DNA from 2 places in the Variovorax raffinosi genome. Region 2 is predicted to be linked to the other one. Evidence: predicted binding sites of a transcription regulator. Region 2 holds the regulator's gene; the other holds the start of a gene.
The links. Region 2 encodes LexA, which represses DNA repair genes until DNA is damaged. Its sites were predicted from a motif close to ACTGTATNNNNATACAGT; they were not measured.
Positions count from the first base shown of each region.

Region 1: a site for LexA is predicted at 8,835-8,852, ahead of ACSFB7_RS09640 (ATP-dependent helicase). Genes of this name have one in related genera too.

Region 1 is NZ_JBPJZR010000002.1:781,533-796,953, forward strand. It holds gene ACSFB7_RS09595 (glycogen/starch/alpha-glucan phosphorylase) at 1-948, shown strand, start outside; gene ACSFB7_RS09600 (ExbD/TolR family protein) at 1,092-1,562, opposite strand; gene ACSFB7_RS09605 (MotA/TolQ/ExbB proton channel family protein) at 1,571-2,266, opposite strand; gene dapB (4-hydroxy-tetrahydrodipicolinate reductase) at 2,290-3,138, opposite strand; gene ACSFB7_RS09615 (outer membrane protein assembly factor BamE) at 3,237-3,800, opposite strand; gene fur (ferric iron uptake transcriptional regulator) at 3,891-4,310, shown strand; gene hprK (HPr(Ser) kinase/phosphatase) at 4,340-5,302, opposite strand; gene ACSFB7_RS09630 (PTS sugar transporter subunit IIA) at 5,399-5,866, opposite strand; gene hpf (ribosome hibernation-promoting factor, HPF/YfiA family) at 6,053-6,382, opposite strand; gene ACSFB7_RS09640 (ATP-dependent helicase) at 6,705-8,822, opposite strand; gene corA (magnesium/cobalt transporter CorA) at 9,045-10,031, shown strand; gene ACSFB7_RS09650 (5'-methylthioadenosine/adenosylhomocysteine nucleosidase) at 10,024-10,806, opposite strand; gene ACSFB7_RS09655 (ABC transporter substrate-binding protein) at 10,820-12,451, opposite strand; gene ACSFB7_RS09660 (dipeptide ABC transporter ATP-binding protein) at 12,488-13,525, opposite strand; gene ACSFB7_RS09665 (ABC transporter ATP-binding protein) at 13,522-14,547, opposite strand; gene ACSFB7_RS09670 (ABC transporter permease subunit) at 14,565-15,421, opposite strand, start outside.
Region 2 is NZ_JBPJZR010000003.1:250,810-266,230, forward strand. It holds gene clpA (ATP-dependent Clp protease ATP-binding subunit ClpA) at 1-755, opposite strand, end outside; gene clpS (ATP-dependent Clp protease adapter ClpS) at 823-1,182, opposite strand; gene ACSFB7_RS12240 (hypothetical protein) at 1,319-1,945, opposite strand; gene ACSFB7_RS12245 (hypothetical protein) at 1,942-2,064, opposite strand; gene icd (NADP-dependent isocitrate dehydrogenase) at 2,427-3,686, opposite strand; gene ACSFB7_RS12255 (cell envelope biogenesis protein TolA) at 3,905-4,243, shown strand; gene ACSFB7_RS12260 (hypothetical protein) at 4,396-4,593, shown strand; gene ACSFB7_RS12265 (DUF192 domain-containing protein) at 4,683-5,141, shown strand; gene ACSFB7_RS12270 (superoxide dismutase) at 5,211-5,792, opposite strand; gene xseA (exodeoxyribonuclease VII large subunit) at 5,843-7,156, opposite strand; gene ACSFB7_RS12280 (MotA/TolQ/ExbB proton channel family protein) at 7,470-8,102, shown strand; gene ACSFB7_RS12285 (ExbD/TolR family protein) at 8,114-8,539, shown strand; gene lpxK (tetraacyldisaccharide 4'-kinase) at 8,540-9,565, shown strand; gene ACSFB7_RS12295 (Trm112 family protein) at 9,546-9,728, shown strand; gene kdsB (3-deoxy-manno-octulosonate cytidylyltransferase) at 9,725-10,498, shown strand; gene adk (adenylate kinase) at 10,635-11,291, shown strand; gene ACSFB7_RS12310 (asparaginase) at 11,335-12,297, opposite strand; gene lexA (transcriptional repressor LexA) at 12,371-13,054, shown strand; gene ACSFB7_RS12320 (hypothetical protein) at 13,193-13,573, shown strand; gene ACSFB7_RS12325 (D-2-hydroxyacid dehydrogenase family protein) at 13,664-14,671, shown strand; gene ACSFB7_RS12330 (MFS transporter) at 14,676-15,421, shown strand, end outside.

The sequences.
Region 1 (15,421 bases), on a different contig from region 2:
ATGGCGGCGCAGCCAGCCTTTGTGCGCGCGTTTCGCCATGCCAAGCGCGAGAACAAATTGCGGCTGGCCAACTGGGTCGAGCAGCACCTGAAGATCGACATCGACACGGATGCGATGTTCGACGTGCAGGTCAAGCGCATCCACGAATACAAGCGGCAACTGCTCAACGTGCTGCATGTGGTGGCGCGGTATCACCGCATCCTCGATGCGCAGGCTGCCGGCACGCCGATCGACATCGTGCCGCGCGTGGTGGTGTTCGCGGGCAAGGCCGCTTCGGCCTACGCCATGGCCAAGCTGGTGATCCGGCTCATCAACGACGTGGCGAGCACCATCAACGCCGACGCGCGCGTGGGCAAGCTGCTGAAGGTGGTGTTCCTGCCGAACTACAGCGTGAGCCTGGCCGAAGTCATCATGCCGGCGGCCGACCTGTCGGAGCAGATTTCCACCGCGGGCACGGAGGCCTCGGGCACCGGCAACATGAAGTTCGCGCTGAATGGCGCGCTCACCATCGGCACGCTGGACGGCGCCAATGTGGAGATGCGCGAGAACGTCGGGCCGGAGAACATCTTCATCTTCGGCAACACGACGCCGGAGGTAGCGGACATTCGCGCGCGGGGCTACCAGCCGCGCGACATCTACGAAGAGAACGCGGAACTCAAGCGCGTGCTCGATACGATCCGCGACGGCGCGTTCTCGGCGGGCGAACCCGCGCGCTACCAGGGCATCTACGACGCGCTGGTGAACTGGGGCGATCACTATCTGCTGCTGGCGGATTACGCGAGCTATGTCGCGAAGCAGGCCGAGGTGGATGCGCTGTACCGCGACTCGGATGCCTGGACGCGGATGGCTGTGCTGAACGTGGCGGGGATGGGGGCGTTTTCTTCGGACCGCACGATTGCGCAGTACGCGCATGAGATCTGGCACACCAAGCCGGTTGTGCTCGCCTGAGTCTTCGGCGTTGAGTCTTCGGCATTTCTCCCTCCCCTCCCGGGGGAGGGCCGGGGTGGGGGCAAGCAGCGCTCACCAGGGGCGCTCTGCCCGCCCCCATCCCAACCTTCCCCCAGCGGGGGAAGGAGCAAGACAAGACAGTGTCAGCGCGGCTTTTGCTGCGCCGCTTCGGCCTCTGTCACGAACCCGATACGGCTCAGGCCGGCCTTGTTCGCGATCCCCATCAGCGTGACCACCTTGCCGTAGGGCACGGTCTGGTCGGCGCGCAATTGCACCTCGGTGTCCTTGCTGTCGGCGGCGGCCTTCTCAAGCCGCGTCGCCAGTTCCTCATCCGTCACGGCCTGGTCGTTGAGGAAGACCTTGCCCGAAGCATCGACGGAAAGGCTCACGAACTTCGGCGCGTCATTCGGCTGCCCCGCATCGGTCTGCGGCAAATCGAGCTTGATCGAGCTGGCCATCAGCGGCGCGGTGATGATGAAAATCACCAGCAGCACCAGCATCACGTCGACCAGCGGCGTGACGTTGATGTCGGACAGCGGCCGCTGCGCGCCCGCGCCCATCGCACGCCCGCCGCCGCCAGCGCTGCTGCCCAGGGAAGTGCGACCGAAGGCCATGGTCGGGCTCAGACCGGCATCGGCCGCGCGGGTGGCGGTGCGGCGGGCTTCGGAGCTTCGCCGAAGCTGCCGAGCAGGTCATGCGCGAAGCCTTCGAGTTCGGCTTCGATGCGGCCGATGACACGGCCGAACACGTTGTAGGCCAGCACGGCCGGAATGGCGACCGCCAGGCCGAAGGCCGTCATGACCAGCGCCTCGCCGACCGGCCCGGCCACCTTGTCGATGGTGAAGCCGCCGGTCTGCCCCGCGATGCCCGACAGCGCGCCATAGATGCCCCAGACCGTGCCGAGCAGGCCGACGAAAGGCGCGGTGGCGCCGACCGTGGCAAGAAGGATCTGCCCCGCCTGCAGGCGCCGCAGCGCACCGTGCAAGGCGTCGCGCAGAACACGGGTGAGTTGCTGGTTGCGATCGCCCGTGGCGCCCAGCGTGCCGCCTGTCGAAACGGTGGCCGCGCTCTTGATGGCGGACACGGTGGGCGAGACGAGCATCGCGCGGTCGAAGGCCTTGAGCTTCTGCTCGGCATCGGCCAGCGTGGACGACTGCCAGAACGCGGCAATGCTGCGCAGCACGTCGCGCGTGCCGCCGCGCAGCAGCCAGGCCTTCCAGAGGATCACGACCCAGCTCGCGATCGACATCGCCAGCAGCAGCGCCGCCACCGCGCGGCTGACGCCGTCACCATGCGTCAGCAGTTCCAGCACGCTCATCGGCGGTCCTTTTTATCGGCGGATCAGCGCAGGCCGAGCACGTCGAACATGTCGAACAGGCCCGCTTTCTGGCCGCCCAGGAAATGCACGGCGCGCAGGGCGCCCTGCGCGTAGGTGACGCGGCTCGACGACTTGTGGGTGATCTCGATGCGCTCGCCGATGCCGGCGAACAGCACGGTGTGGTCGCCCACGATGTCGCCGCCGCGGATGGCCGAGAAGCCGATGGTCGAGGGGTCGCGCTCGCCCGTGATGCCTTCGCGGGCGTAGACGGCGCATTCCTTCAGGTCGCGGCCCAATGCGTCGGCGATCACTTCGCCCATCTTGAGCGCGGTGCCCGAAGGCGCATCGACCTTGAAACGGTGGTGCGCCTCGATGATCTCGATGTCGTAGCCGGTGGCCATCGCCTTGGCCGCCATCTCGAGCAGCTTGAGGGTGACGTTGACGCCCACGCTCATGTTGGGCGCCATCATGATGGCGATGTCTTTGGCGATCTCGGCGATCTCGGCTTTTTGCGCATCGCTGAAGCCGGTGGTGCCGATCACGGCCTGCACACCCAGTTCGCGGCAGACCGCGAGGTGCGCGAGCGTGCCTTCGGGGCGGGTGAAGTCGATGAGCACCTGCGCGTCTTTCAGGCCGGTGCGCAGATCGGAGACGATGGGCACGCCGCTGTCGAAACCCAGGAAGGCGCCGGCATCGGTGCCCAGGGCCGGGTTGCCGGCGATGTCGAGCGCGCCGGCGAGGCGGCAGTCCGGCGCATTGCGCACGGCCTCGATCAGCATGTGGCCCATGCGGCCCGAAGCCCCGGCGATCGCGACGCGGCGCGATGCGGGGACGGAAGGAGAAGAAGAGGAAGAAGAAATGGATTCAGTCACGCGGGTTCAGTCTTCAGAATGGCCATGAGGCCACTGGCATTCATGGACACGGGACGGACGCCGCCTGACTCGGCGGGCGCCGCCCGCTGCTGGTGCGCTCAGCGCGTGGCTTCGAGCGGGGGGTAGGCTGCGGGCAACGGCGGCAGGCTGGCGGAAGCGGCGGCATCGGCCTTGTTGCTCTTGTCGTCCTTGGCCGGTGCGTATTTCTTCAGATCGTCTTCGGACGCTTCAAGCGGCGGCACCTTGCCGGTTTTCTTGCGGGTGTCGAGCGTGGCGACGAAGTCTTCTTCGCTGGGCATTTCGTCGCCCTCGAAGCGGTCCATCAGTTCGCCGTTGAAGAACACGGTCAGGTGGCGTTCTTGCGGCTCGACGCCCTGGCGGCGGATGGTGAAGACGTAGTCCCAGCGGTTGGCGTGGAACACGTCGCTCAGCAGCGAGGTGCCGAGAACTTCACGCACCTGCTGGCGGGACATGCCGGGCTTGAGCGCCGCGACCTGTTCCTTCGACACGAAATTGCCCTGCACCACTTCAACTTTGTAAGGGGTGATGGCCGAAAGCGCGCCACGCGTGCGATCGCTGAAACTGCTGCAGGCACCCAGGAAGAGCGTCGCGGTGACGGCAGCAACCAGCAGCCAGGGACGGCGTTGGAGAATGGCAGGCATGGGAGGAAAAGGGGGTAGCGATATGATCGGCCATTGTAGCGGCTGGCCTTTTTCAGGGCCTTTGCCGCAGCCCAGGGCGCAGGAACCAACATGGCCAATATCGACGAACTCAAGAATACCGGCCTGAAGGCCACATTGCCACGCCTGAAGATTCTCGAAATCTTCCAGACCGGCAGCCAGCGGCACATGACGGCCGAAGACGTGTTTCGCGTGCTGCTCAACGAACATTCCGACATCGGCCTTGCCACCGTTTACCGCGTGCTCACGCAATTCGAGCAAGCCGGCATCCTGGAGCGCAGCCACTTCGAAAGCGGCAAGGCGGTCTACGAGCTGAATGAAGGCACGCACCACGACCACCTGATCTGCACCTCGTGCGGCAAGGTGGAGGAGTTCTACGACGCCGAGATCGAGCGCCGCCAGCAGATGATTGCCAAGGACAAGGGCTGGATCCTGCAGGACCACGCCATGTCGCTCTACGGCCTTTGCGGCGACTGCGTCAAGAAGCGCTGAGCCACCACAGGCAGAAAAGACGGACGGCGTCAGTCGCCGCCGTCGCGCCCGTTTTCCATGGCCTTGTGGTGGCGCGCCACGAAGTCCGCATAGGTGTCGATGCCGCGCAACTGCAAGATCGAGTTGCGCACGGCCGCCTCGACCAGCACGGCGATATTGCGCCCCGCCACCACCTGGATGATGACCTTGCGCACGGGGATGCCCAGCACGTCCTGCGTGAGCGGCGCTGAAGGCATGCGCTCGTAGTCGCGCTCGAAGCTGTCGCGCCGCACGAGGTGCACGATGAGCTTCAGGCGCATCTTCCGGCGCACCGCCGTCTCACCGAAGATCGCGCGGATGTCCAGCAGGCCGATGCCGCGCACTTCCAGCAGGTTCAGCAGCAGATCGGGGCAGCGCCCTTCGATCGTGTTCTGGTTGATGCGGTAAAGATCGACCGCGTCGTCGGCCACGAGGCCGTTGCCGCGCGAGATCAGCTCCAGGCCCAGCTCGCTCTTGCCCAGGCCCGACTCGCCCGTGATCATCACGCCCATGCCCAGGATGTCCATGAACACGCCGTGCATCGAGGTGCGCTCGGCGAAGTGCTTGGACAGGTAGGCGCGCAGCAGGTCGATCACGAAGGCCGACGACTCGCGCGTGGCAAACAGCGGCAGTTGCGCGCGCTCGCAGATCGACAGCAGCTCGTCGGGCGCGGCCTGGCCGTCGGCCAGCACCAGCATCGGCGGCTCCAGCGTGACGATGCGGGCGATGCGGCGGGCGCAGTCTTCCGGGCTGCCGCGCGTCAGGTAGGCCACTTCGCGCGCGCCCAGGATCTGCACGCGGTACGGGTGGATGTAATTGAGGTAACCGACCAGGTCGGCAGCCGACTGCGCGCGGCTGATGACTTCGGGGTCGAACTGGCGCTCCGAGGCACCGAGCCCTGCGAGCCATTCCCAGCGGAGCGACCCACGGAACTCCTCGAACATGGCATCGGCGCTGATGACGGTCGGCTTCATGCGTTCAGGAGACGGCACTCACGCGCCGGCATTTTCTTGTGATGGACGAAGGCAGCAACGCAGCTTAGCAGCAGCTGCGAGTGCCGACGCATGCGCTCAGGCGACTTGGGTGGATTGCCAGCCGGCGATGAGGCCGTGCAAGGCGGCCGCGTCGGTGCTGGACTTGATCTGCTCGCGCAGGCTGGCATCGCTCAGCAGCTCGGCGATTTCAGAGAGGATTTCGAGGTGCTTCTGCGTGGCCGCTTCGGGCACCAGCAGGAAGATCAGCAGTGCCACGGGCTGTTCGTCCGGGGCGTCGAAGCCGATCGGATTGGCCAGCTGGAACACGGCGGCCATTGGTGCCTTCAGGCCCTTGATGCGGCCATGCGGAATGGCGACACCGTGGCCCAGACCGGTGGAGCCGAGGCGCTCGCGCGCAAACAGGCTGTCGGTGATGAGGGCACGGCCCAGGCCGTGAAGGCTTTCGAACAGCAGGCCGGCTTCTTCAAAAGCACGTTTTTTGCTGGTGGCGTCAACGCTCACGAGCACTTGAGCGGGCGGCAGGATGGACGCGAGGCGATTCATGGTGGGTGCAGAGCGGGCGCGATTATGCACCCGCTTGGTAAAAACCCCCAGTCCCTCTACCTACTTTTTGTCTACATGTTGCCCAGAGGCCTCGTACGCCTCGAAGGGGCTTGCAAAGCCCCAGCACAACAGTCGGAAAACAAAAAGCCGCCCGAAGGCGGCTTGTGGCGTGAGCCCCGAAGGCTCCTACATCAGGCGCTTGGGTGCCGCGTGATGGTGGTCTTGCAGGCGGTCCTTGTGGCGCACGACCTGGCGGTCGAGCTTGTCGACCAGTTCATCGACCGCAGCGTAGAGATCAGCGTGGCTCGACTCCGCGAACATGTCATTGCCCTTGACGTGGATGTTGCATTCCGCCCTTTGGCGGCGTTCCTTTTCCTTCTGCTTTTCCACCGTGAGGATCACCTTCACATCGACCACCTGGTCGAAGTGCCGTGTGATCCGGTCCAGCTTGCTCGTGACGTAGGTGCGCAAGGCAGGGGTGACGTCGAGGTGATGACCGCTGATCGTCAAATTCATGAATGACCTCCTGGAATTGACGGTTGGGGAAATGACCGCGCTTCGGAATGAAGCGTGGCCGGCGAAACAGTGAGTCGGGGGAGAGGGAGAAGAAGAGAGGGGGAAAGAAGAGGAAAGAGGGGTCGGTCAATTCACTATGCCCAAGCTGTCACGGTATTGCAATACCCGAGTTGCCCGGGGGTGCTGGGCGCGCAAAACGCCGCATGATCCGCTATTCAATCCATAGCGGACAACGTCAGCAGGGCAACCGCTTCGGCGCTTTGAAAGCAAGTGTTTGCGCCGGCGCGCGTCGGTGACCATGCCGCCCGAAGGGCCGGCTCGCTCAGCGCCAGGCGGCGCGCATGCGGTTGCGCAGGTCGATCACGGCGGCCGGCGGCGGCACCGCCGGGGGCAGCACCGGTGCAGGCGGCCAGGTCTGCTGCTCGAAGCCGGCAAGGTCGGCGTCCGGAATGAAGCGCGTGCGGTTCGCATACAGGTGCCGGTCGCCGCGCGCCGCCTGCTGCGGAATGTGGAAGCGCTGCGGCACCAGCAGGTGCAGGTGGTCGCGCGCCCGCGTCATCGCCACATAGAGCAGCCGGCGCTCTTCCTCCAGTTCGTGCGCGCCCTGCGCCACGTCGGCCGGCATGCAGCCGTCGACCACATTGAGCACATGCACCGAATTCCATTCCTGCCCCTTGGCCGAATGGATGGTCGAGAGGATCAGGAAGTCTTCATCGAGCAGCGGCGGCCCGGGGCGGTCGCTGGTGGCTTCGGGCGGATCGAGCGTGAGTTCGGTGAGAAAGCTCTCGCGCGAGCCATAGCCCGCGGCAAGCCGCGCAAGCTGCTCGACGTCGGCACGGCGCACGCCGGAGGTGTCTTCGTACAGCCGCTCCAGATGCGGCTGGTACCAGTCCATCGCCAGTTCCACATCGGCCGGCCATGCCAGTGAAGGCGCTCGCAGCGCGGCATAAGCCTTGGCAAAGTCGTCCCACTGTGCGCGTGCTGCAGACGGCGGCACGAAATCGCGCACGGCGGCCACGGGGTCGGCCGCCTGGTCCATCGCATCGAGCAGCCGCGTGCCGGTGACTGGCCCGATGCCCGGTATCAACTGCGTCACGCGAAAGCCCGCCATGCGCCCGCGCGGGTTCTGGGCAAAGCGCAGCACCGCAAGCAGGTCTTTCACATGCGAGGCCTCCAGGAACTTGAGGCCGCCGTACTTCACGAACGGGATGTTGCGCCGCGCCAGTTCGAGTTCGAGCCCCGCGCTGTGCGACGAGGTGCGAAACAGCACCGCCTGCGACTTGAGCGCCAGCCCGCCCTCGCGATGCGCCAGCACCTTGTCGGCCACCCAGCGCGCCTGCCCGGCATCGTCGGCCACGAGCACCAGCAGCGGCTTGCCGGCCGAGGGCCTGTCGGTCCAGAGCGTCTTGGCGTGCCGCTCGGCCGCATGCGCGATCACGCGGTTCGACACATCGAGGATCGGCTGGGTCGAGCGGTAGTTGCGCTCCAGCGTGACCACGCGCGCCGCCTGCGTGAACTGCGAGGGAAAGTCGAGGATGTTGCGCACCGTCGCGCCGCGAAACGAATAGATCGACTGCGCGTCGTCGCCCACCACCGTCACGCCGCGCCCGTCAGGCTTGAGCGCCAGCAGGATCGAGGCCTGCAGCAGGTTGGTGTCCTGGTACTCGTCGACCAGCACATGGTCGAAGCGCGCGCCGATTTGCGCGGCCAGCGCGGGCTCGGCGACCATCTCGGCCCAGTAGAGCAGCAGGTCGTCGTAGTCGAGCACGTTCTGCTGCTGCTTGGCCTCCACGTAGCCACCGAACAGCTTCTTGAGTTCGGCCTCCCATTCGTCGCACCAGGGAAAGGATTCCTTCAGCACCTGGGCCAGCGGCGCGCGCGTGTTGACGCAGCGCGAGTAGATCGACAGGCAGGTGCCCTTGCGCGGGAAGCGATTGACGGTGGCAGACAGGCCCAGCTCGTGCCGCACCAGTCCCATCAGGTCTTCGGCGTCGCCCCGGTCGTGGATGGTGAAGTTCTCGTCCAGCCCGATCTGCGGTGCGTACTCGCGCAGCAGCCGCGCGCCGATGCCGTGGAAGGTGCCGGCCCATGGCAGCGCAGGCGGCACCGCCGACTGCAGGCCGAGCACGCGCGCCAGCACCTGTCCCGCACGGCGCCCCATTTCCTGCGCGGCACGGCGCGAGAAGGTCAGCAGCAACAGGCGTTGCGGATCGACGCCACCCGCGATCAGGTGCGCCACCCGGTGCGCCAGCGTGCTGGTCTTGCCGGAACCAGCGCCGGCAATCACGAGCAGCGGGCGATGGTCGCCGCCGACGGCTGCGCCCACGCCATGCTCGACCGCCGCGCGCTGCGCTTCGTTGAGCGTTGCCAACGCCGCGGCAAGACGTTCGGACTGGCTCGTCGCGGCAACGGAAAAAACAGGGGGCGCAGCGGTCTGCATGGACACGACTTTACTGTATGCCCGTCCAGTCCCATCACCCTGCTGCCTGATGGCCAGTGACATAATCGCGCCTCGCTGCAACTGGAGACTCTCCCCTATGGAAACCGCCCCGTCTCGGCAGCTTTCAACTCCCTTTCACACGGCCTGATCGCTCACGTCGGGCCCGGGAATTGAAAGCGCCCCTCCCTCGCCCATCGTTCAGTCATCCCCGGGAGTGAGCCCATGCTCAATATCTTTACGCTCGCCAACGGCCGCCTCGTTCAGGAAGAGATCGAGGCACTCGAAGAGCTCTCCAAGTTCCAGCCGATCTGGGTCGACCTCGAATCGCCCACGCTCGAAGAAAAGCGCTGGATCAAGCAGTACTACGGCCTGTCCATTCCCGAAGACGCGATGGACGAGGACATCGAGGAGTCGGCCCGCTTCTACGAAGAAGACAACGGCGAGCTGCACATTCGCTCCGACTTCCTGATCGACGACGACGAGAACCCGCGCACGGTGCGCGTCGCCTTCATTCTCAACCAGCACAACACCGACCTGCGCAGCCGCGGCGTGCTGTTCTCGATCCACGACGAAGACGTGCCCGTGTTCCGCCTGCTGCGCATGCGCGCACGCCGCGCGCCGGGGCTGATCGAAGACGCCAAGGAAGTGATGCTCAAGCTGTTCGACGCGGACGCCGAATACTCGGCCGACACGCTGGAGAACATCTACGACGAACTCGAAGTGGCCGGCAAGAAAGTGCTCTCGGGCAACGTCACCGACGAGCTGGCCGGCGAGGTGCTCGGCCTCATCGCGCGGCAGGAAGACTTGAACGGCCGCATCCGCCGCAATGTGATGGACACGCGCCGCGCGGTCAGCTTCATGATGCGCAGCAAGATGCTCAACGCCGAGCAGTTCGAAGAGGCGCGGCAGATCCTGCGCGACATCGAATCGCTGGACAACCACACGGCCTTCCTGTTCGACAAGATCAACTTCCTGATGGATGCGACCGTCGGTTTCATCAACATCAACCAGAACAAGACCATCAAGATCTTCTCGGTGGCCAGCGTGGCGCTGCTGCCGCCCACGCTGATCGCCAGCATCTACGGCATGAACTTCAAGTTCATGCCCGAGCTGGACTGGTCCATGGGCTATCCATACGCCCTCGTGCTGATGGCGGCGAGCGCGCTGGGGCCGATGTGGTATTTCCGCCGGCGCGGCTGGCTCAAGTAGCCGCTTTTATGGCGGGCAGCGTGGCCAGCCACGCGCCGACCAGGGCGAGGCTGTAGCGGCTCGCCACCTCCACCACGAAGCGCGCGAAGTCGCCATGCGCGGCATCGTCGGCGCGGTCCGAGATCGTGCGCATCGCGGCGAAGGGCACGCCGTAGTCGTGGCACACCTGTGCCATTGCCGCGCCCTCCATCTCGACGGCGAGCGCATCGGGCAGATCGCGCTGCAAGGCCGCGCTCTCCGCCGTGGTCGATACGAAGCGGTCACCGCTCACCAGCAGGCCACGGTGCACTTTGGGCTGCTGAAGATCGAATTCGTCGACGGCTTGCTGGCCGACCAAGGCCACCGGGTCGCGCAGCACATCGGCCGCCACGGCCGACAGCGCGTTGCCGATGGCCGCGTCGGCCGGAAAGCGCGCCATGCCCATCAGCGGCACCTCGTGCCTGGGGAACAGCGGCGAGGCGTCCATGTCGTGCTGCAGCAGTTCGGTGGCAACGACCACGTCGCCGACGTTCACGCCCGGCGCCAGTCCACCCGCCACGCCGGTGAACACGATCGCGCGCACGCCGAAGCGCTCCAGCAGCACCGTGGCCGTGACCGCCGCCGCGACCTTGCCGATGCGGGACAGCACGGCGACCACAGGTTGGCCCTGCAGATGGCCCACCCAGAAGTCGCGCCCCGCCACTCGAACACGCTGCTCGTCAGGCATCTGCGCAAGCAGCGCGCTCAGTTCCTCGTGCATGGCCGCCACGATGGCGACCGGTGCGACGCCACTCATGCGGCCACGTCCATCACTTCATGTCCACGCCGTAGAAGGTGTGGCGGCCGAACGGGCTCAGCTTGAAGTCGATCACTTCCTTGCGCACGGGCTTCAATTGCACCGCATGCGCGATGGTGAACCAAGGCGCCTGCTCCTTGAAGATGACTTGCGCCTTCTTGTAGAGCGCGTCGCGGTCGGCCTGCTTCACCGTGCTCTTGGCCTTCACCACGAGGTCTTCATACGGCTGGTAGCAGAACTTCGAGATGTTGCTGCCGCTCGCCGACTTCGCCGAGGCGCAGCCCAGCAGCGTGTAGAGGAAGTTGTCCGGATCGCCGTTGTCGCCGGTCCAACCCAGCATGCCCATCTGGTGCTCGCCGGCTTGCAGGCGCTTGCGGTACTCGCCCCATTCGAAGCTCTTGATCTCGGCCTTGACGTTGATCTTGGCCAGGTCGGCCTGCATCAGCTCGGCGATGCGCTTGGCGTTCGGGTTGTACGGACGCTGCACCGGCATGGCCCACAGGTCGGTCGTGAAGCCGTCGGGGAAGCCGGCCTGCGCCAGCAGCTTCTTGGCGGCTTCGGGGTCGTACGGATCGTCCTTGATCGCGTCGTTGTAGGACCACATGGTCGGCGGGATCGGGTTCTTCGCCGCAACGCCGGTCGTGAGGTACACGCCATCGATGATGGCCTTCTTGTTGATCGCCATGTTGATGGCCTTGCGCACGCGCACGTCGTCGAAGGGCTTCTTCGTCGTGTTGTACGAGAGGTAGCCGACGTTCAGGCCGGGCTGCTCCAGCACCTGCACGTTCGGGTCCTTGCGGATCGCATCGAGGTCGGCCGGGTTCGGGTAGGGCATGACATGGCATTCGCCCTTTTGCAGCTTGGCCCAGCGCACCGACGCATCGGGCGTGATCGCGAACACGAGGTCGTCGATCTTGGCCTTGCCAGCCCAATACTGCGGGAAGGCCTTGAAGCGGATGATCGCGTCCTTCTGGTATTGCACGAGGTAGAAGGGGCCGGTGCCGATCGGGTCCTGGTCGACCTTCTCAGGCGTGCCGGCCTTGAGCATGGCGATGGCGTATTCCTTCGACTGGATGCCCGCGTACTGCATGGCCAGGTTCGCAAGGAACGGCGCCTCGGCCTGGTTCAGCGTGATCTTGACGGTGTAGTCATCGATGCGGTCCACCGACTTCAGCAGCTTGGGCATGCCCATGTCGTTGAAGTACGAGTGGTTCTGGCTCGTGACCTTGAAGAAGGGGTCGCTCTCCTTCCACTGCCGGTCGATCATGAAGATGAAGTCGTCGGCGTTGAAGTCGCGCGTGGGCTTGAAGCTCTTGCTGGTGGTGTGCCACTTCACGCCCTTGCGCAGGTGGAAGGTGTAGACCGTGCCATCGGGCGAGATGTCCCATTTTTCGGCCAGGCCCGGCACGACCTTGGTGCCACCGCGCTCGAACTCGACGATGGTGTTGTAGACCTGCGTGGTCACGTCGAACGAGGTGCCGGTGGTGTTCATGCCCGGATAGAAATTCTCCGGGCTGCCTTCTGCGCAATACACCAGCGTCTTGGCAGACACGACGCCACAGGCCAGGGTAAGGGCCGCAAGCGCTGTCGGTGCCAGAAGCGCCAGCTTTCGTGAGCGGCGCGTAGCGGTGGGCTGGGTCTTCATGGGGACTCCTTGGGACACGGTTGAAAAAGCAGGTTGCTAGGGATTCGTCGCCATCGAGATGGCAGGCGAAGGGACATCGGCGCGCACCGGGGCCGCGCCGTCGAGGAACTGTTCCGAGAAGTGGCAGGCCACCAGCCGCTCGTCGAGCATGCGCGGCAGCGGGCGCTCTTCGCGGCAACGCGGTGCCACGTGCGGGCAGCGCGTGCTGAAGACACAGCCCGAGGGCGGATTCAGCGGCGACGGCAGCTCACCCTTGAGCACGATGCGCTGGCTGCTGAGCCCGGGCGTCGATGCCAGCAGCGCCTGCGTGTAGGGATGCAGCGGCCGCGCGAAGATGCGCGACTTGGGGCCCTGCTCCACCGCATGGCCCAAGTACATCACCAACACGTCGTGCGCGATGTGGCGCACCACGCCGAGGTCGTGCGAGATGAAGAGGTACGCGAGGCCCAGCTCGGCCTGCAGGTCGGCCAGCAGGTTCAGCACCTGCGCCTGGATCGACACGTCGAGCGCCGACACCGGCTCGTCGGCCACCAGCAGGCGCGGCGACAGCATGAGCGCGCGCGCGATCGCGATGCGCTGGCGCTGGCCGCCCGAGAACATGTGCGGATAGCGGTTGGCGTACTCGGGCCGCAGGCCCACGCGCGCGAGCATCTCGCGCGCCTTCGCGGCACGCTCCGGCTTGCCCAGCGTGGTGTTGATCGCGAGCGGGTCTTCGAGCACCGCCGAGATTTTCTTGCGCGGATTGAGCGAGCCATAGGGGTTCTGGAACACCAGTTGCACGGCCTGGCGCAGTTCGCGCTTTTGCGCTGTCGCCTGGTTCACCGCATCGGCGCCGACCAGCGTGAGCTGCCCGGCCGTGGGCTTTTCGATCAGCGCGACCATGCGCGCCAGCGTCGACTTGCCGCAACCCGACTCGCCCACCACGGCCAGCGTGCGGCCGCGCTCGATGCGAAAAGAGATGTCACCCACGGCGCGCAGTTGCGAAGGCGCGCGGAACAGCCCACGCCGGATTTCATAAGTGCGCTGGAGGTTGCTCGCCTCCACCACGACGTCGTTCGTCACTACTGCGCTCATTGCACGGCCTCTGCCACCGATGGCCGCGGCCGGTCTTTCTCGATGGCCGCCATGCGCCCAGGCTCGCCGAGCGGGAAGTGGCAACGCACCTCGGCCTCCTGCCATTCGCGCAGCGCCGGCCGCACATGGCAGGCGCGCTCGGTGACGTAGGCGCAGCGCGGCGCGAACAAACAACCGGCGGGCCGGTCGTGCACGCCCGGCACCATGCCGCTGATGGTGGCGAGCCGCCCTTCGGGCGCGGCACGTTCGGGCAGCGCCGCGAGCAGCGCCTCGGTATAGGGATGCTGCGGCGATGCGAAGAGGCGGTCGACGCGCTGCTGCTCCATCAGCTGCCCCGCGTACATCACGGCAATGCGCTGCGCCATTTCGCTGACCACGCCCATGTTGTGCGTGATGAGCACCAGCGCCATGCCGCGCTCTTTCTGCAGGTCGCGCAGCAGGTCGAGGATCTGCGCCTGGATGGTGACGTCGAGCGCGGTGGTGGGCTCGTCGGCGATCAGCAGGCGCGGGTTGCAGGCAATGGCCATGGCGATCATCACGCGCTGGTTCATGCCGCCCGAGAGCTGGTGCGGATAGCTGCCCAGGCGCGAAGACGCGGCCGGAATGCCGACCTGTTCGAGCAGCTCGGTCGCCCGCCGCTTCGCATCGCGCTTGTCGAGCTTCAGGTGCAGCCGCAGCGTTTCCATCAACTGGAAGCCGATGGTGAAGCAGGGGTTGAGGCTGGTGGTCGGCTCCTGGAAGATCATCGCGACCTCCTTGCCGACCAGCGAGCGGCGCACCTTGTCGGAGACACCGAGCAGCTCCTTGCCCGCGAAGCGCATGTGGTCCGCGCGCACGCGGCCGGGGTAGCCGACGAGGCCCATCAGCGCCATCATCGTGACGCTCTTGCCCGAGCCCGATTCGCCGACGATGCCGAGCACCTCGCCCTCTTCGAGCCTGAGGCTCACGCCATCGACCGCATGCAGCACGCCGCCCTGTGTGGGGAACTCGACGTGCAGGTCTTTTATTTCAAGCAAAGGCATCTGTTCTTTCCTTTGCTTCAGCGCTTGAGCTTGGGGTCGAGCGCATCGCGCAGACCGTCGCCCAGCAGGTTGAACGCCAGCACCGCCGCGAGGATCGCGAGGCCCGGGAAGGTGACGACCCACCATGCGCGCAGCACGAACTCGCGCGCATCGGCCAGCATGGTTCCCCACTCGGGCGACGGTGGCTGCGCACCGAGGCCGAGAAAGCCGAGGGCGGCCGCATCGAGGATGGCGGTGGAGATACCGAGCGAGGCCTGCACGATCAGCGGTGCGGCGCAGTTGGGCAGCACCTCGCGGAACATCAGGCGCAGCGTGCCGGCGCCGCTGACGCGCGCGGCGGTCACGTAGTCGCGCGAGACCTCGGCGATGACGGCCGCGCGCGTGATGCGCACATAGTGCGGCAGCACCACGATCGCCACCGCGAGCATCGCGTTGATCAGCCCCGGCCCGAGGATCGCGACGATCACGATGGCGAGCAGCAGGCTCGGCAGCGTGAGCACGATGTCCATGAGCCGCATGATCGCGATCTCGAGCATGCCGCGGAAAAAGCCTGCGATGAGCCCGAGCACCACGCCCACGATCACCGACAGCACCACCACCGCGACACCGATCGACAGCGAGAGCCGTGCGCCGTACATGAGGCGCGAAAGAATGTCGCGCCCGATCGCGTCGGTGCCCAGCAGGTAGCTGATGTTGCCGCCCTGCTGCCACGCCGGCGGCAGCAGGAAGACCGCGCTGTTGGTTTCGTTCGGCGCATGCGGCGCGATCCACGGCGCGAACAACGCGACCAGCAGCAACAGGGCAATGATGACGAGCCCGATGACCGCGCCACGGTTGGCCGAGAAGGCCGTCCAGAACTCGCGCCAGGGGCCGG
Region 2 (15,421 bases):
TGCGCCTCAGCCAGGATCTCGGGCACGTCGCCCTGCGTGATGCGCCAGGCCAGCCCCTCGGCAATGGCGGTCTTGCCGACACCGGCCTCGCCCACCAGCAGAGGGTTGTTCTTGCGCCGGCGGCACAGGATCTGGATGACGCGCTCGACCTCGTATTCGCGGCCGATCAGCGGATCGATCTTGCCGTCCTTGGCGAGCTGGTTGAGGTTCTGCGTGAACTGCTCGAGCGGCGATGCCTTCTCGTTGCGTTCACCGCCGCCCTCTTCGCCTTCGCCGGAAGGTGCTTCACCGCTGCCCTTGACGGCTTCGGGCGGATCGCTCTTCTTGATGCCGTGGGCAATGAAATTGACCACGTCCAGACGGGTCACGCCCTGCTGGTGGAGGTAGTACACCGCGTGCGAGTCCTTCTCGCCGAAGATCGCGACCAGCACGTTGGCGCCGGTGACTTCCTTCTTGCCGTTGCCGGTGGACTGCACATGCATGATGGCGCGCTGGATCACGCGCTGGAAACCCAGCGTGGGCTGGGTGTCGACATCATCGGTACCCGCCACCTGGGGCGTGTTGTCCTTGATGAAGTTGGTGAGCGACGCCCGCAGGTCGTCGACGTTCGCCGAGCAGGCGCGCAGAACTTCCGCGGCGCTCGGGTTGTCCAGCAAAGCGAGCAGCAGATGCTCCACGGTGATGAACTCGTGGCGCTGCTGCCGGGCCTCGACAAAGGCCATGTGCAAGCTGACTTCCAGTTCCTGGGCAATCATGTGATTTCCTTTTGCCTTGCTGTAAATAAGTTCTCAGATGGGTTGGAGCTTGCGCAATTCAACTGGTTCATGCAACAGGCTCGCTCACGCATTGCAGCGGATGCCCGGCCTGCTGCGCAGCTTCCATCACCTGGTTGACCTTGGTGGCCGCCATGTCGCGGGAATAAACCCCACAGACGCCCCGGCCATCGAGGTGGATCTTGAGCATGATCTGGGTCGCGGATTCGCGGTCCTTGCTGAAATATTCCTGCAGCACGACGATCACAAACTCCATCGGCGTGTAGTCGTCGTTCAGCATCACCACCTGGTACATCTGGGGCGGCGCAGTTTTCTGCGGCCGGCGCTCCAGGACGACCGAATCTCCGTCATCCCCGGCCGGTTTTTGAGCCGGAGGGGTGCTGGGAGTCTTGGGAATTCTCGTTGCCATGAAAAAGATTCTATAGAGCGTGCAAGCACCGTGCCGACGCCAGCAGACTTGGTGGCGCGTATTCGACAAATCAAGGGGCTTGCGTCGTGTGCGACAGCCCAAAGGGCATAAAAAAACCGGCAGGCTGCCGGTCTTCTCAGATATTGCGCAGGACTGGCCCTTTGGGAGCCGGTAATTTTCGACTTGACAACCGGGTCGGTGCCGGTAGATCGGGTGGCAAGGCGTCGATTTCCTCGTCGCTGAGTTCGCGTTCGGGTACTTCCGCAGCGTATACGGGCACGGGCTGTGGTCGCGGGGTTTCCGGCAGTTCCGGTGGCCGGGCCGATGGTGGTGCCGGGATCGGGCTTGGAACGGGTACGCGCGCAGGCGCGGGAGCCGGTCGCTCCGCTGGAGCAACTGCGGCCGGCGCCTTACGGGACTGCAGCGGCGAGCCGGCCAGCAATGCCCGCCATTCAGCCAGCCTCACTGCGTCCTGCTCGGATTGCCAGCGCTGTTGTTCGCCAATCAGTTCCTTCCAACGCTCTGCCTGTCGCCGCTTCAGAAAATCCAGCTCGACCCGGAAGGTTTGATTCATCCGTTGCGGAACGCACAGCAACGCCTGCTGCAGATCGCGGTTGGCCTTTTCCCGGGCGGCCTCGAAGGCTGCGCTCTGCGCATCGAGTTGTGCGCGACAACTGCGCGAACAGGCCCATGCACCCAGCACCGCCCCCAGCACGCCAACAGCCAGGCAAACGATCAGGAAGCCGAGTTGGGCCTGCGTCATCGTGGTGACTCCCCTTCTGCATCCCATTTCCGCAGCAGGTCGAGCGGAATCGCGTCGGCAACCAGCGCGAAGCGCTTGAGGTCGAGCTTTCCGAAGAGTGCTCGTCGGGAGATCGTCATGATGCGATCCAATGCCCGACATACGGCACCACGCGCTCAATGCCATTGCACACGGCGCCCACCAGCACGACGCCGGCCTCTGCGGTTTTCTTGCCCACTCAAACCTCCCTATGCTTTTTCGAATAGGCGCGATTCTGGAGGGCTTGCATGGGCGTGCAGCAAGCACAGTTTCTACCAATAGTTAACCCAGGAAAGCAGGCGATTGATCCGTGAAGTTTGTCCTGCAGTGCCTTATTCGGCTTTTACTAAAGTAGTAATTTCAATTCAATAAAGGCCCGCGTCGGCCAATAAAAAAGCCCTCGAATTCCTTTCGGAAATTCAAGGGCTTGATGGTCGACGTCAGAAGACGTCGGCAGTCGCAATTACATGTGGTCGATCATTACCTGGCCAAAACCCGAACAGCTCACTTGCGTGGCGCCATCCATCAGGCGGGCGAAGTCATAGGTGACCTTCTTGCTGGCAATCGACTTCTTCATCGAGCTGATGATCAGGTCGGCCGCTTCGGTCCAACCCATGTGGCGCAGCATCATCTCGGCCGAGAGGATCTCCGAGCCGGGGTTCACGTAGTCCTTGCCTGCGTACTTGGGCGCCGTGCCGTGAGTGGCTTCAAACATGGCGACGGTGTCGCTGAGGTTCGCGCCCGGAGCGATGCCGATGCCGCCGACCTGTGCGGCCAGCGCGTCGGAGACGTAGTCGCCATTGAGATTGAGCGTGGCGATCACGCTGTACTCGGCGGGACGCAACAGGATCTGCTGCAGGAACGCATCGGCGATGCTGTCCTTGACGGTGATTTCCTTGCCCGTCTTCGGGTTCTTGAACTTCATCCACGGGCCGCCGTCGATCAGCTCGGCGCCGAACTCCTTGGCGGCGAGGTTGTAGGCCCAGTCACGGAAGCCACCTTCGGTGAACTTCATGATGTTGCCCTTGTGCACGATGGTCACGCTGGGCTTGTCGTTGTCGATGGCGTACTGCAACGCCTTGCGCACAAGGCGCTCGGTGCCTTCGATCGACACAGGCTTGACGCCGATGCCCGAAGTGTTCGGGAAGCGGATTTTCTTGACGCCCAATTCGTCCTGCAGAAACTTGATGAGCTTCTTGGCCTTGTCGCTTTCGGCTTCGAATTCGATGCCGGCGTAGATGTCTTCCGAGTTCTCGCGGAAGATGACCATGTTGGTCTTGTGCGGCTCGCGCACGGGGCTAGGGACGCCTTCGAAGTACTGAATGGGGCGCAGGCAGACGTAAAGATCGAGCTCCTGGCGCAACGCAACGTTCAGCGAACGGATGCCGCCGCCGACGGGCGTGGTCAGCGGGCCCTTGATGGAGATCACGTAGTCGCGCACGGCTTGCAGCGTTTCTTCAGGGAGCCAGACGTCGGGGCCATAGACCTTGGTCGACTTCTCGCCGGCGTAGACCTCCATCCAGTGGATCTTTTTCTTGCCGCCGTAGGCCTTGGCCACAGCCGCGTCCACTACCTTCAGCATCACCGGGGTGATGTCCAGACCGGTTCCGTCGCCTTCGATGAACGGGATGATCGGTTGGTCCGGCACATTGAGCGAGTTGTCTGCGTTGACCGTGATCTTCTGACCTTCAGTCGGAACTTTGATGTGCTGGTAGCTGGACATGAGGGGGGATGGCTCCGGGAGTGGCGTAATTTTGACGACTGTCAGCGAATTCAGACACGACGGGGAATCGCTGTACAGCCCGTGAACAAATCGCTGTACATTTTAGACGCAACCCATCAGCAAGCGTTTGTCAACCATAGGGCCAATGGCCTCGTTAGTGGCTGACCTTCTGCTCGCCGGGAGGCGTTTCCAACCAATTCTCGATAGAGGAATCATCAATGAGCAAAATTCTCGCAGTCATGATCGCTGGCCTGTTCGCCGCTGGCGCCTACGCCCAAAACCCGGCCGGCACGACGCCCGAACAAGGGAACGCCACCAACAGCAAGTCGCAGCAACGCGCTGAAGCCAAGAAGGCTGCCAAGCCCGCTGGCAAGGTTGCCGGTCCTGCTGGCGACGAAGCCAAGACCCCCGAAGGCGGCGCCATCGGTGCCGACAAGGCTGCTGCTTCTGGCGAAAAGCGCGCCAGCACCCGCGACCAACGCCGTCGCAACAAGGACGGCAGCGTGAAGCGCAAGACGACCCAAGGCGGCACGCCCGACATGCCAGGCGCCAAGTAAGTCAGCCTGACCCCCTAAAAAAGAGCGCTCTTCGGAGCGCTTTTTTTCGCCTGCGGCGACTGCATTGCTGTCAACCGCCGGAAGCGGCCTCCGTTGAATGTCTACCTTCCGCAGGGAGGGCTATCCAAATCAACGATATCAAAGGATTTCTCATGAACAAGCTGCTCGCAGCCCTGATCGCCGGTCTCTTCGCTGCCGGTGCCTTCGCTCAACAAGCCGAACCCACCACTGCAGCTCCTGCTGCCGCTCCCAAGGTTGCCAAGCACGCTTCGAAGAAGCACGCTGCGGCCAAGAAGCACAAGGTTCGCCACGTCGCCAAGGCCCACACGGCCGCCGCCAAGAAGGTGTAAGCTTTCCAGCTCACCGGCAATGCCCGCTTCAGCGGGCATTTTTATTGGTTACGGGCCGGGCCCTGACCCCGCCCTGAAAGAGTTATCCGATGTTTCAGCGTCTCGCCGCCCTGCTCCTGTTGTCCGCGTCCTTCATGATGCCGGCGCATGCCCAGCAGCAACCTCAAACCGATCTGGCGCGCACGCAGTTGTCGGTCGGCCTGTACAAGATCGATGTGCAGATCGCGCAAACGCCCCTGCAACGGGAAATCGGCCTGATGTTCCGCAAGGAAATGCCGCAGGCCGAAGGCATGATCTTCGTGTTCGAGCAGCCTGCGACGCAGTGCTTCTGGATGCGCAACACGATCCTGCCGCTGACCGCCGCCTTCGTGGCCGACGACGGCCGCATCGTCAACCTGGTCGACATGCAGCCGATGACCGAGAACTCGCATTGCTCCCTCGAACCCGTGCGCTACGTGCTTGAAATGAACCAGGGCTGGTTTGCCAAGAAGAACATCAAGAAGGGCGCCAAGCTCAGCGGCGAGCTGTTCTCAGCCACCAAGCGCTGAGCTTCTGCTGCCTGAAGCCCACAAAAAAGCCGACCCATGGGTCGGCTTTTTCTATGGAAAAACGCGGCTTCAGCCGAAGTTCTTGGCGACGAAGTCCCAATTGACCAGCTTGGCCAGGAAGGTCTCGACGAACTTCGGGCGCAGGTTGCGGTAGTCGATGTAGTAGGCGTGTTCCCAGACGTCGACGGTCAGCAGCGCGGTGTCTGCCGTGGTCAGCGGCGTGCCGGCGGCGCCGGTGTTCACGATGTCCACCGAACCGTCGGCCTTCTTCACGAGCCAGGTCCAGCCCGAACCGAAGTTGCCCACGGCCGACTTCACGAAGGCTTCCTTGAAGGCGTCGTAGCTGCCCCACTTGGCATCGATGGCCTTGGCCAGCGCGCCGGTGGGAGCGCCGCCGCCCTGGGGCTTCATGCAGTTCCAGAAGAAGGTGTGGTTCCAGATCTGGGCGGCGTTGTTGTAGATGCCGCCGCTGGCCTTCTTGATGATCTCCTCCAGCGTCAGGGCTTCGAACTCGGTGCCCTTTTGCAGGTTGTTCAGGTTCACGACGTAGGCGTTGTGGTGCTTGCCGTAGTGGTACTCGAGGGTTTCCTTCGAATATTCCGGGGCCAGCGCGTCGAGCGCGTACGGCAGGGGTGGGAGCACATGTTCCATGGTTTTTTCTCGTGGGTTGGTTGTGGGGAATGCAGGATTCTAGGAAGTAATTATTGAGGGCGCGTCGGACGCGGGCCCGTTGCATCGCCGGGCGTGACGGTCAAGTCGACCTCGCCATCGGCGAGCCGCGCGACGACTGCGTCGCCGGGCGCCAATTGCCTCGCGCTGACGATCGCACGGCCGCCTGGATCGGTCAGCCACGCATACCCGCGCTGCAGGACCAGGGCCGGATCGAGCAGCCGCAGGCGCAAGGCCACACGCTCCAGGCGTTCGCGTCGCTGCACCAGGGCGCGCTCGAACTTCAAAGGAAAATCGGCCGCAATCGAACGCGGTGCTTGCGCCAGGCGCTCTCGCCGCGATAGCACCGCGTACTGAAGGCGTTGCGCGTGATGCGCCAGCCGAAGCTGCTGGCGAGCCACCAGATTCGACGGCCGTCCGAGACGTCCCGCCGCCTGGTCGAGACGCTGCCCGAGCGCATCGAGGCGTCCACCCAAGGCATCGCCGAGCCGCTCATCGAGCAGGTCGAGCGCACCGAGCCACAGGTCGCGCGGCGCGCTGACGAGTTCCGCCGCCGCGGTGGGCGTCGGTGCGCGCAGGTCGGCGCAGAAATCGGCGATGGTGAAGTCCGTCTCGTGCCCCACGCCGCTGATCAGCGGCACCGGGCTCTGAACGATGGTGCGCGCCAGCGCTTCGTCGTTGAAGGCCCAGAGGTCTTCGATGGAGCCACCGCCACGCACCAACAGAATCACGTCGACCGCAGGCTCCAGCGCGTAGAGGGATTGCAATGCCCGCACCAGTTCGGCCGGAGCATTGGCCCCCTGCACAGCCGCGGGCGCCAGCACCACCGGAATGTGTGGCACGCGCCGCCGCAGCGCGGTGACCACGTCATGCAATGCCGCCGCGCCGAGCGAAGTGACGACGCCCACAGCACGCGGCATGGCCGGCAGCGCCCGCTTGCGCGCCGGATCGAACAGCCCTTCGGCTTCCAGGCGCGCCTTGCGTTGCATGAACTGCTCGAACAAGGCGCCCTGCCCCGCACGACGTAGGCTCTCGACCACCAGTTGCAGATCGCCGCGTGGCTCGTACACAGCGAGCCGTCCACGCACCTCGACCTGGTCGCCGTCGCGGGGCGAAAAGTCGAGCAATCCGGCGGCTCGACGGAACATCGCGCAGCGCAGTTGGCCGGACTCGTCCTTGAGCGAGAAGTAACAATGTCCACTCGACGCGCGCGAAAAACCGGAGATCTCGCCGCGCACGGCGACCGGATTGAAGCGCGCGTCGAGCGCGTCGGCGACCGCGCGGCACAACGCGCCGACCGCCCAGATGCGCGGCCCGGGCGCGGAATTCGCCTCACGCAGGTTCATGGAATGCACGCATGGCCCAACGCCACTCTTCCACAACAGGCGGTGTAGCCCGTGTTTTCCTGCCCCAGGGCGGGACAGACGCACGACTTCTCGTGCAAGTCATTGATTTTATTGAAGAAAGTGCTGCTCAAAATTCGATCGATCTAGCGGAAAGCCCGTCCCATGCGGGTTCGGGCGCATTGCGCAGCAGGTTAATCACAAAGTTATCCACAGAATCTGTGCGTCCTTGCCGACACGAAAACAAGCCCCGTGGCGATGGTGGGCTCAGTGGATAATCGCCGCGCATTTGCAGTCTATGGGCCGGAGGATTTTCTTGTTTTCCATCATTGTTGCCGCGGGTTGGCCTATCTGGCCATTGCTCGCCTGTTCCGTCATTGCGCTCGCGCTGGTTATAGAACGTTTCACAAGTCTCAAGACCGTGAGGGTACTGCCGCCGAAGCTGCTCGACGAAACCATCACCGTCTCGCGCGGCGCCATTCCCGGCCCCGATGTCGTGACGAAGCTGGAAAGCAACTCGATGCTCGGCCAGGTGCTGGCCGCCGGCCTTCGGGCGCTCAACGCCAACCCCCGCTGCACCGAAGACGACCTGCGCGCGGCCATGGAAGCCTCGGGCCGCACGGTCGCGCATCGGCTGGAGCGCTACCTGCCCGCGCTGGCCACCATCGCCTCTGCCGCGCCATTGCTCGGCCTGCTGGGCACGGTGATCGGCATGATCGAAATCTTCGGTTCACAGTCGCCCGGCAGCGGCGCCGTCGGCTCGGGCAACCCGGCACAACTGGCGCACGGCATCTCGATCGCGCTCTACAACACGGCGTTCGGGCTGATCGTGGCAATTCCCACGCTGATCTTCTGGCGCTACTTTCGCAGTCGCGTCGACGAATATCTGCTGAACCTTGAACTGTCCGGCGAACGCTTCGCCCGCCACCTCAACGCCTTGCGCAAATGAGCCGCGCCCGCATGCAGTTTCGGCATGGCTCACGCGATGAGCCCGAGATCAACCTGATCCCGTTCATCGACGTGCTGCTGGTCGTGCTGATCTTCCTGATGCTGTCGACCACCTACAGCAAGTTCACCGAGATGCAGCTGCGGCTGCCGACGGCGGACGTCGACGCGCAGCGCGACTACCCCAAGGAAGTGATCGTGACGGTCTCGGCCGATGGCCGTTATTCGGTCAACAAGGCCGCGGTGGCGGACCGCAATGTGGAAACCGTGGCCGCAGCGCTCGCCGCCGCAGCCACCGGCGGCAAGGACAGCGTGGTGATCATCAGCGCCGACGCAAGCAGCCCGCACCAGGCCGTCATCACAGTGATGGAAGCGGCTCGCCGCGTCGGCCTGATGCAGATCACCTTCGCGGCCCAGTCGACGGCGCAAGCCGGGCACTGAGTGCCTTCAGAAGGTCGCAGCAGCAGCATCGGCTCGTCGGGCTCGCGGCTGCAGGACGCCTGGCTGCATCGCGGGCCGCTGGCCTGCCTGCTCTGGCCGCTGTCGCTGCTGTACGCCGCACTCTTTGCTGTGCGGGGCTGGCTTTATCGCCTGGGGTGGCTTCGGACCGAGCGTGTGCCGGTGCCCGTGATCGTCGTGGGCAACGTGATTGCCGGCGGCGCAGGCAAGACCCCCGTCGTGATGGCCGTCGTTCGGCATCTCCAGGCGCGAGGGTTGCAAGTCGGCGTGGTGTCGCGCGGCTACGGGCGCCGCACCGACGACTGCCGCGAGGTGCTCGGCGACAGCGATCCGCGCGACGTCGGCGATGAACCCGCACTGATCCGCCATGCCACGAACGCGCCGGTCTTCGTCGCGCGGCAGCGCATCGAAGCCGCACGCGCCCTGCTGGCCCGGCATCCGGCCACACAGGTCATCGTCAGCGACGACGGCCTGCAGCATCTGGCGCTGGGACGCGATATCGAGATCTGCGTGTTCGACGACCGTGGCATCGGCAACGGCTGGCGGCTGCCCGCGGGCCCCTTGCGCGAGGCCTGGCCGCGTCGCTGCGACCTCGTGCTGCACAGTGGCGAGCGGCCCGCATTCGCCGGCGGCTACACCGCCACCCGCAGCCTTGCAGCAGACGCCTTGACCAGCGGCGGAGAGCACGTGCCCCTGCAGACCCTCGAAGGCCAGGCGGTGACCGCGCTGGCGGCCATTGCACGACCCGAGGCGTTCTTCGAGATGCTGCGCGCGCGCGGCCTGACGCTCGCCGAGACCATCGCACTGCCCGATCACCATGATTTCGACGGTTGGCAGCGCCCCCTCAACACCACCCACACCCTTGTCTGCACCGAAAAAGATGCGGTCAAGTTGTGGCGCCAGGCACCCGACGCACTGGCCGTGCCGCTGCACTTCGCCCCCTCCCCGGAATTCTTCACCGCGCTCGACGCAAAGTTATCATCGCTCGATGGATACCAAGCTGCTTGAACTGCTCGTCTGCCCTGTCACCAAGGGCCCTTTGACCTGGAACCCCGAGAAGCAGGAGCTGTGCTCGCGCAGTGCGCGTCTGGCCTATCCGGTGCGCGACGGCATCCCGGTGCTGCTCGAGAACGAAGCCCGCACGCTGTCCGACGACGAGCTGGGGCTGTGAGCTTCACCGTCCTTGTGCCGGCGCGACTGGCGTCGACACGGCTGCCCAACAAACCCCTTGCCGACATCGCCGGCGTGCCCATGGTGGTGCGTGTGGCCCAGCGCGCCAGTGAATCGGGTGCCGCGCGCGTGGTCGTCGCCGGGGACGATGCATCCATCATTTCGGCGTGTGAAGCGCATGGTGTCGAAGCCATCCTGACGCGCCAGGATCACCCCAGCGGCACCGACCGGTTGGCAGAAGCCTGCGAGCAACTGGGCCTGGACGGTGACGACATCGTCGTCAACGTCCAGGGCGACGAGCCACTGATCGACCCCGCCCTGATCGACGCCGTGGCGGCCGAGCTGGCGGCTCATCCGCAAGCCGCAATGAGCACCGCGGCCCACGAGATCGATTCGATCGGCGACTTCATGAACCCGAACGTGGTGAAGGCCGTGCTCGACGCGCAGGGCCACGCCCTTTACTTCAGCCGTGCGCCGATTCCCTGGTGGCGCGATGGCTCCGCCAACGGTGCGGCGCCGACCGTGCTGCCGACGCCCGCCCCCCTACGCCACATCGGCATCTACGGCTATCGCGCGGGCTTCGTGCGCAAGTTTCCGTCGCTGCCACCGTCTCCCGTCGAAGCGACCGAAGCGCTCGAGCAGTTGCGCGCGCTGTGGCATGGGCATCGCATTGCGGTGCATGTGAGCCACGTTGCCCCCGGACCGGGCATCGACACCCCCGAAGACCTGGCGCGCGTGCGCGCGGTCTTCGCAGCGAAAACCGGCCCCTGAGGCGAGGTGTCGCCCGAGTGAAGACAAGGGAAAATCCTCACTGGCACGCGTGCTATCCTCGATGCAATTCCGCCTTGCCCAGCCTTCGGGCCGACGCTCGGCGCGACACAAAATCTAAGAACCGTCCGAGGACACCATGAGACTAATTTTGCTGGGCGCGCCCGGAGCGGGCAAAGGCACGCAAGCGGCCTTCATCTGCCAGAAATACAGCATCCCTCAAATCTCGACCGGCGACATGCTGCGCGCCGCCGTCAAGGCCGGCACGCCGCTGGGGCTGCAAGCCAAGGCCGTGATGGACGCCGGTGCGCTGGTCAGCGACGACCTGATCATCAATCTCGTGAAAGAACGCATTGCACAGGCCGATTGCGCCAGTGGCTTTCTGTTCGACGGTTTCCCGCGCACCATTCCGCAGGCCGACGCCATGAAGGCGGCAGCCGTCAAGCTCGACTACGTGCTTGAAATCGATGTGCCTTTCGGCGACATCATCGAACGCATGAGCGGTCGCCGCTCGCACCCTGCCTCGGGCCGCACCTACCACGTCAAGTTCAATCCGCCCAAGGTCGAGGGCAAGGACGATGTGACCGGCGAAGAGCTGATCCAGCGCGAGGACGACAAGGAAGAAACCGTGCGCAAGCGGCTCGACGTCTACAGCCAGCAGACGCGCCCGCTGGTTGACTATTACTCGGCCTGGGCCAAGACCGATCCGGCCGCCGCGCCGAAATACCGCGCCATCAAGGGCGTGGGCACGGTCGATGAAATCACGCAACGTGCACTGGCTGCACTGAGCAGTTGATCTGACTTTCCAGCCGCCCCTCGACAAGTCGAGACGGCGGTTTTTATTTCCCCAGCAATTCCAGCATCAGCGCGATGCGCGCCTTCACGGGCGTGAGCGCGCCGGCATCGCGCAGCCGGTCGTCCGGCCTGGGCAGGATGCGTCCGTTGGCGCATCGCGTGGCGCGTAGCACTGCAACACCACTGTCTTGCGCCTTGAGCGCTGCCGCTTCCAACGCATGGTGCAGCGTGCCATTGCCGGTCGCGGCCAGAACCAGTCCACGCACAGGCTCGGCGCCACCCGCCTGCAGCAGCGCATCGACGAGCGCACCGCTTGCGCCGGCGTGGCTCATGACGATCTCGACGCGGGGCCACTGACCCACGGCGTCCAGGGCTTTCGAGCCCCCGGGTACAGCACCTTCAGGCCATGCCCTGACACGCCGCACCGCGCCCTCTTCCACATATCCGATCGGGCCGGCATCGCCTGAGGCGAAGGCATCGAGCCGGTAGGTGTGCACCTTCTGAATGTCCACACCACTGTGGACCGTGCCGGCGCAAACCACCGTCACACCTTGCGCACCAGCCGTTGCCGCCACCACGATGGCGTCACGCACGTTCTGCGGGCCGTCCGGCGCCAAGGCAGTGGCCGGACGCATCGCGCAGGTCAGCACCACGGGCTTGGCCGACGCAAGCACCGAATGCAGGAAGAACGCCGTTTCTTCCAGCGTGTCGGTGCCATGCGTGATCACCACGCCGGCCACATCGGGCTGCGCCAGCCAATGCACGCAGCGCTGCGCCAGCTTCTGCCAGATGTCGAACGACATGTCCTTGCTGTCGAGCTGCGCCACCTGCTCCGCCACCAGCGTCACACCCTCCGGCGCCTCGATGCCTCCCAGCAGATCGGCCACCCCCACCTGTCCGGCGGTGTAGCCGATGTTGTCGCCACTGCTGGCGGCCCGGCCGGCAATGGTGCCGCCGGTGCCCAGAACCACCACGCGACGCAACTCGGGCAAAGGGGAATTGGCCATGGCTTGTCAACTTCTAAAAACTGGTTAAAAATACAGGCACTGGATAAATAGCCAGTGCCGCAAGGAACCACATATGCAGTTCGCCGTGAAGCTTACAGCCCGCCAGCAGCAGATCCTGGACTTGATCCAGAGCGCCATCGCTCGTACCGGTGCGCCGCCAACGCGCGCCGAAATCGCCAACGAGCTGGGGTTCAAGTCGGCCAACGCCGCCGAAGAACACCTGCAGGCACTCGCCCGCAAGGGCGTGATCGAACTCGTCAGCGGCACCTCGCGCGGCATCCGCCTCAAGGGCGACGCATTGCGTTCGCTCAACGAAACACGCCATCGCGAAGGCGGCCAGTTCTCGCTCTCGCTGCCCGGCATGGCGCAATTGGCGCTGCCGCTCATCGGCCGCGTCGCAGCCGGCTCGCCCATCCTGGCGCAAGAGCACATCGACCAGACCTACTACGTCGAGAACACGCTGTTCCAGCGCCAGCCCGACTACCTGCTCAAGGTGCGCGGCATGTCGATGCGCGACGCCGGCATCATGGACGGCGACCTGCTCGCCGTGCAGGCCACCAAGGAAGCGCGCAACGGCCAGATCGTGGTGGCGCGCCTTGGCGACGAAGTCACGGTCAAGCGCCTGAAGCGCAACAAGCTGGTGATCGAGCTGCACGCCGAAAACCCCGACTACCCGACCATCATCGTGCAGCCCGGCGAGCCTTTCGAAATCGAAGGCCTCGCCGTCGGACTCATCCGCAACACCATGCTGATGTAGGCCGCGCGGCCTGCTCGCAGCAGCACCTCATCCGGCCGCAACAGGTGGCGGGCGTATGGCGCAAAGTCGCCATCACCCTGTCGCGGCCGATTCAAGAAATCCTGCCTGTGTTCAACCTCATATTTTTTTGGAGTTCACATGGGAATCGCCCTCCTCGCCATCGCTGATTTCTGGATGCCGCTGCAATCGCTCGCAAGCCGCCTGATGCCCGCTCGCCGCCCTCATCGCCGGGACCCGCTCGATCACAGCGAAAGCTCGGCGGGGCTGCGCTATGTCGCGGTGCGCCCCGCCTGCACCACCCGGTCCGGCAACGCCGCCGCGTCGGCAACGGCAGCCGCCGCACCAGCGCGCCCATTGCGCGTGGTTCGCGTGGTCGACCGGCAAGGCTCGCAACGCACCAGCAACCGCGTCGTCATCTCCGGCCGCATGGCCGACGTGTGCGCGGAACTCGACCGCCTCGCGGCGCTCGAGACTGCGGAAACCATGAGCACGGTGCCCCGCTCCACACGCCTGCACTGAGCCCAAACGCCCCTGCGAGCCCCTTCGGGGGCGGGTATCCAAACGTTCACACGCGCGACATCCCAATGCTGCGAGGCACAATGGCACGCCATGAACATTGTGATCCTCGACGACTACCAGGACGCCGTGCGCAAATTGCGCTGTGCCGCCAAGCTGGACGCGTACGCGGCCAAGGTCTATACCAACACGGTCAAGGGCATCGGGCAACTGTCGGTTCGCCTCAAGGATGCCGACGTGATCGTGCTGATCCGCGAGCGCAGCCAAATCTCGCGCCAGCTGATCGAAAAACTGCCCAAGCTCAAGCTCATTTCGCAGACCGGTCGGGTCGGCGGCCACATCGACGTCACGGCCTGCACCGAGCGGGGCGTTGCGGTGGCCGAGGGTACTGGCTCTCCCCAGGCGCCTGCAGAGCTCACATGGGCGCTGATCATGGCCGCCATGCGCCGGCTGCCGCAGTACATCAGCAACCTCAAGCACGGGGCGTGGCAGCAATCGGGGCTCAAGTCGGCCTCGATGCCGCCCAACTTCGGGCTGGGCTCGGTGCTCAAGGGCAAGACGCTCTGCATCTGGGGCTACGGCCGCATCGGCCAACTGGTCGCGCGCTATGGGCAGGCTTTCGGCATGCAGGTCGTGATCTGGGGCCGCGAAGCGAGTTGCGCCAAGGCCCGATCCGACGGCTTCCAGGTGGCGCAGAACCGCCACGAATTCTTTGCCCAGGCCGACGTGCTGTCGGTGCACCTGCGGCTGAACGAAGAAACCAACGGACTCATCACGCTGGAAGACCTCTCGCGCATGAAGCCGACGGCGCTGTTCGTCAACACCTCCCGCGCCGAACTGGTCGAAGCCGACGCCCTGCTTGCCGCGCTCAATCGCGGCCGCCCGGGGCTGGCCGCCATCGACGTGTTCGAGAGCGAGCCGCCGCTGCAGGGCCACGCCCTGCTGCGCCTGGAAAACTGCATCTGCACGCCGCACATCGGCTATGTCGAGCAGGAAAGCTACGAGAGCTATTTCGGCCAGGCTTTCGACAACGTCGTGAGCTACATCAACGGCAACCCCACGAACATCGTGAATCCAGGCGCGCTGCAGGTTCGGCGGTGAAATCATGAGCCGGCCTGCGCCACGGGGCGCCCTCTGGGCGCTGCTGGCCGGCAACTTCGTGATCGGCACGGGCGTGATGGTCGTGCCCGGCACGCTCAATGAAATCAGCACATCGCTCGCCGTCAGTGCCGCAACCGCGGGCCAACTGATCGCAGCCGCCGCGGCGGTGATGTGCATCGGCGCGCCGCTGCTGGCTGCTGCAGTCGCAGGCTGGGACCGCCGGCAGTTGCTGGCCCTGACCCTGCTCTGGTACGCCGCAGGACACGCCCTGTCGGCGCTGATGCCGAGCTTCGGCACCTTGTTGCCGATGCGCATGCTCACGGTGATCGCCCCCGCGATCTTCACGCCGCAGGCCGCCGCCTGCGCCGGCATGCTCGTGCCGCCCGACCAGCGCGGGCGGGCCGTGACCTTCGTCTTCCTGGGCTGGTCGATGGCCTCGGTGCTGGGCCTGCCCATCGGCGCGCTGATCGGCGGCCACCTGGGCTGGCGGATGGCCTTCATGGCGATTGCGGCGCTGAGTGTCGTGAGCGCCGCGTCGATCTGGCTCACCCTTCCCCAAGGCATTCGCCCGGCCGCGCTGACGGCGGCAGCGTGGTCGCGCGTGCTGCGCAGCCCGGTGCTGATGGGCATCGTCTCGGTCACCGCGCTGCAGGGCGCGGGCCAGTTCGTGCTCTTCAGCTATTTCGGCCCGATCCTCAAGCAGAGCTTCGGTGCCGATGCCACCACGCTGAGCGTGATGTGGGCCCTGTT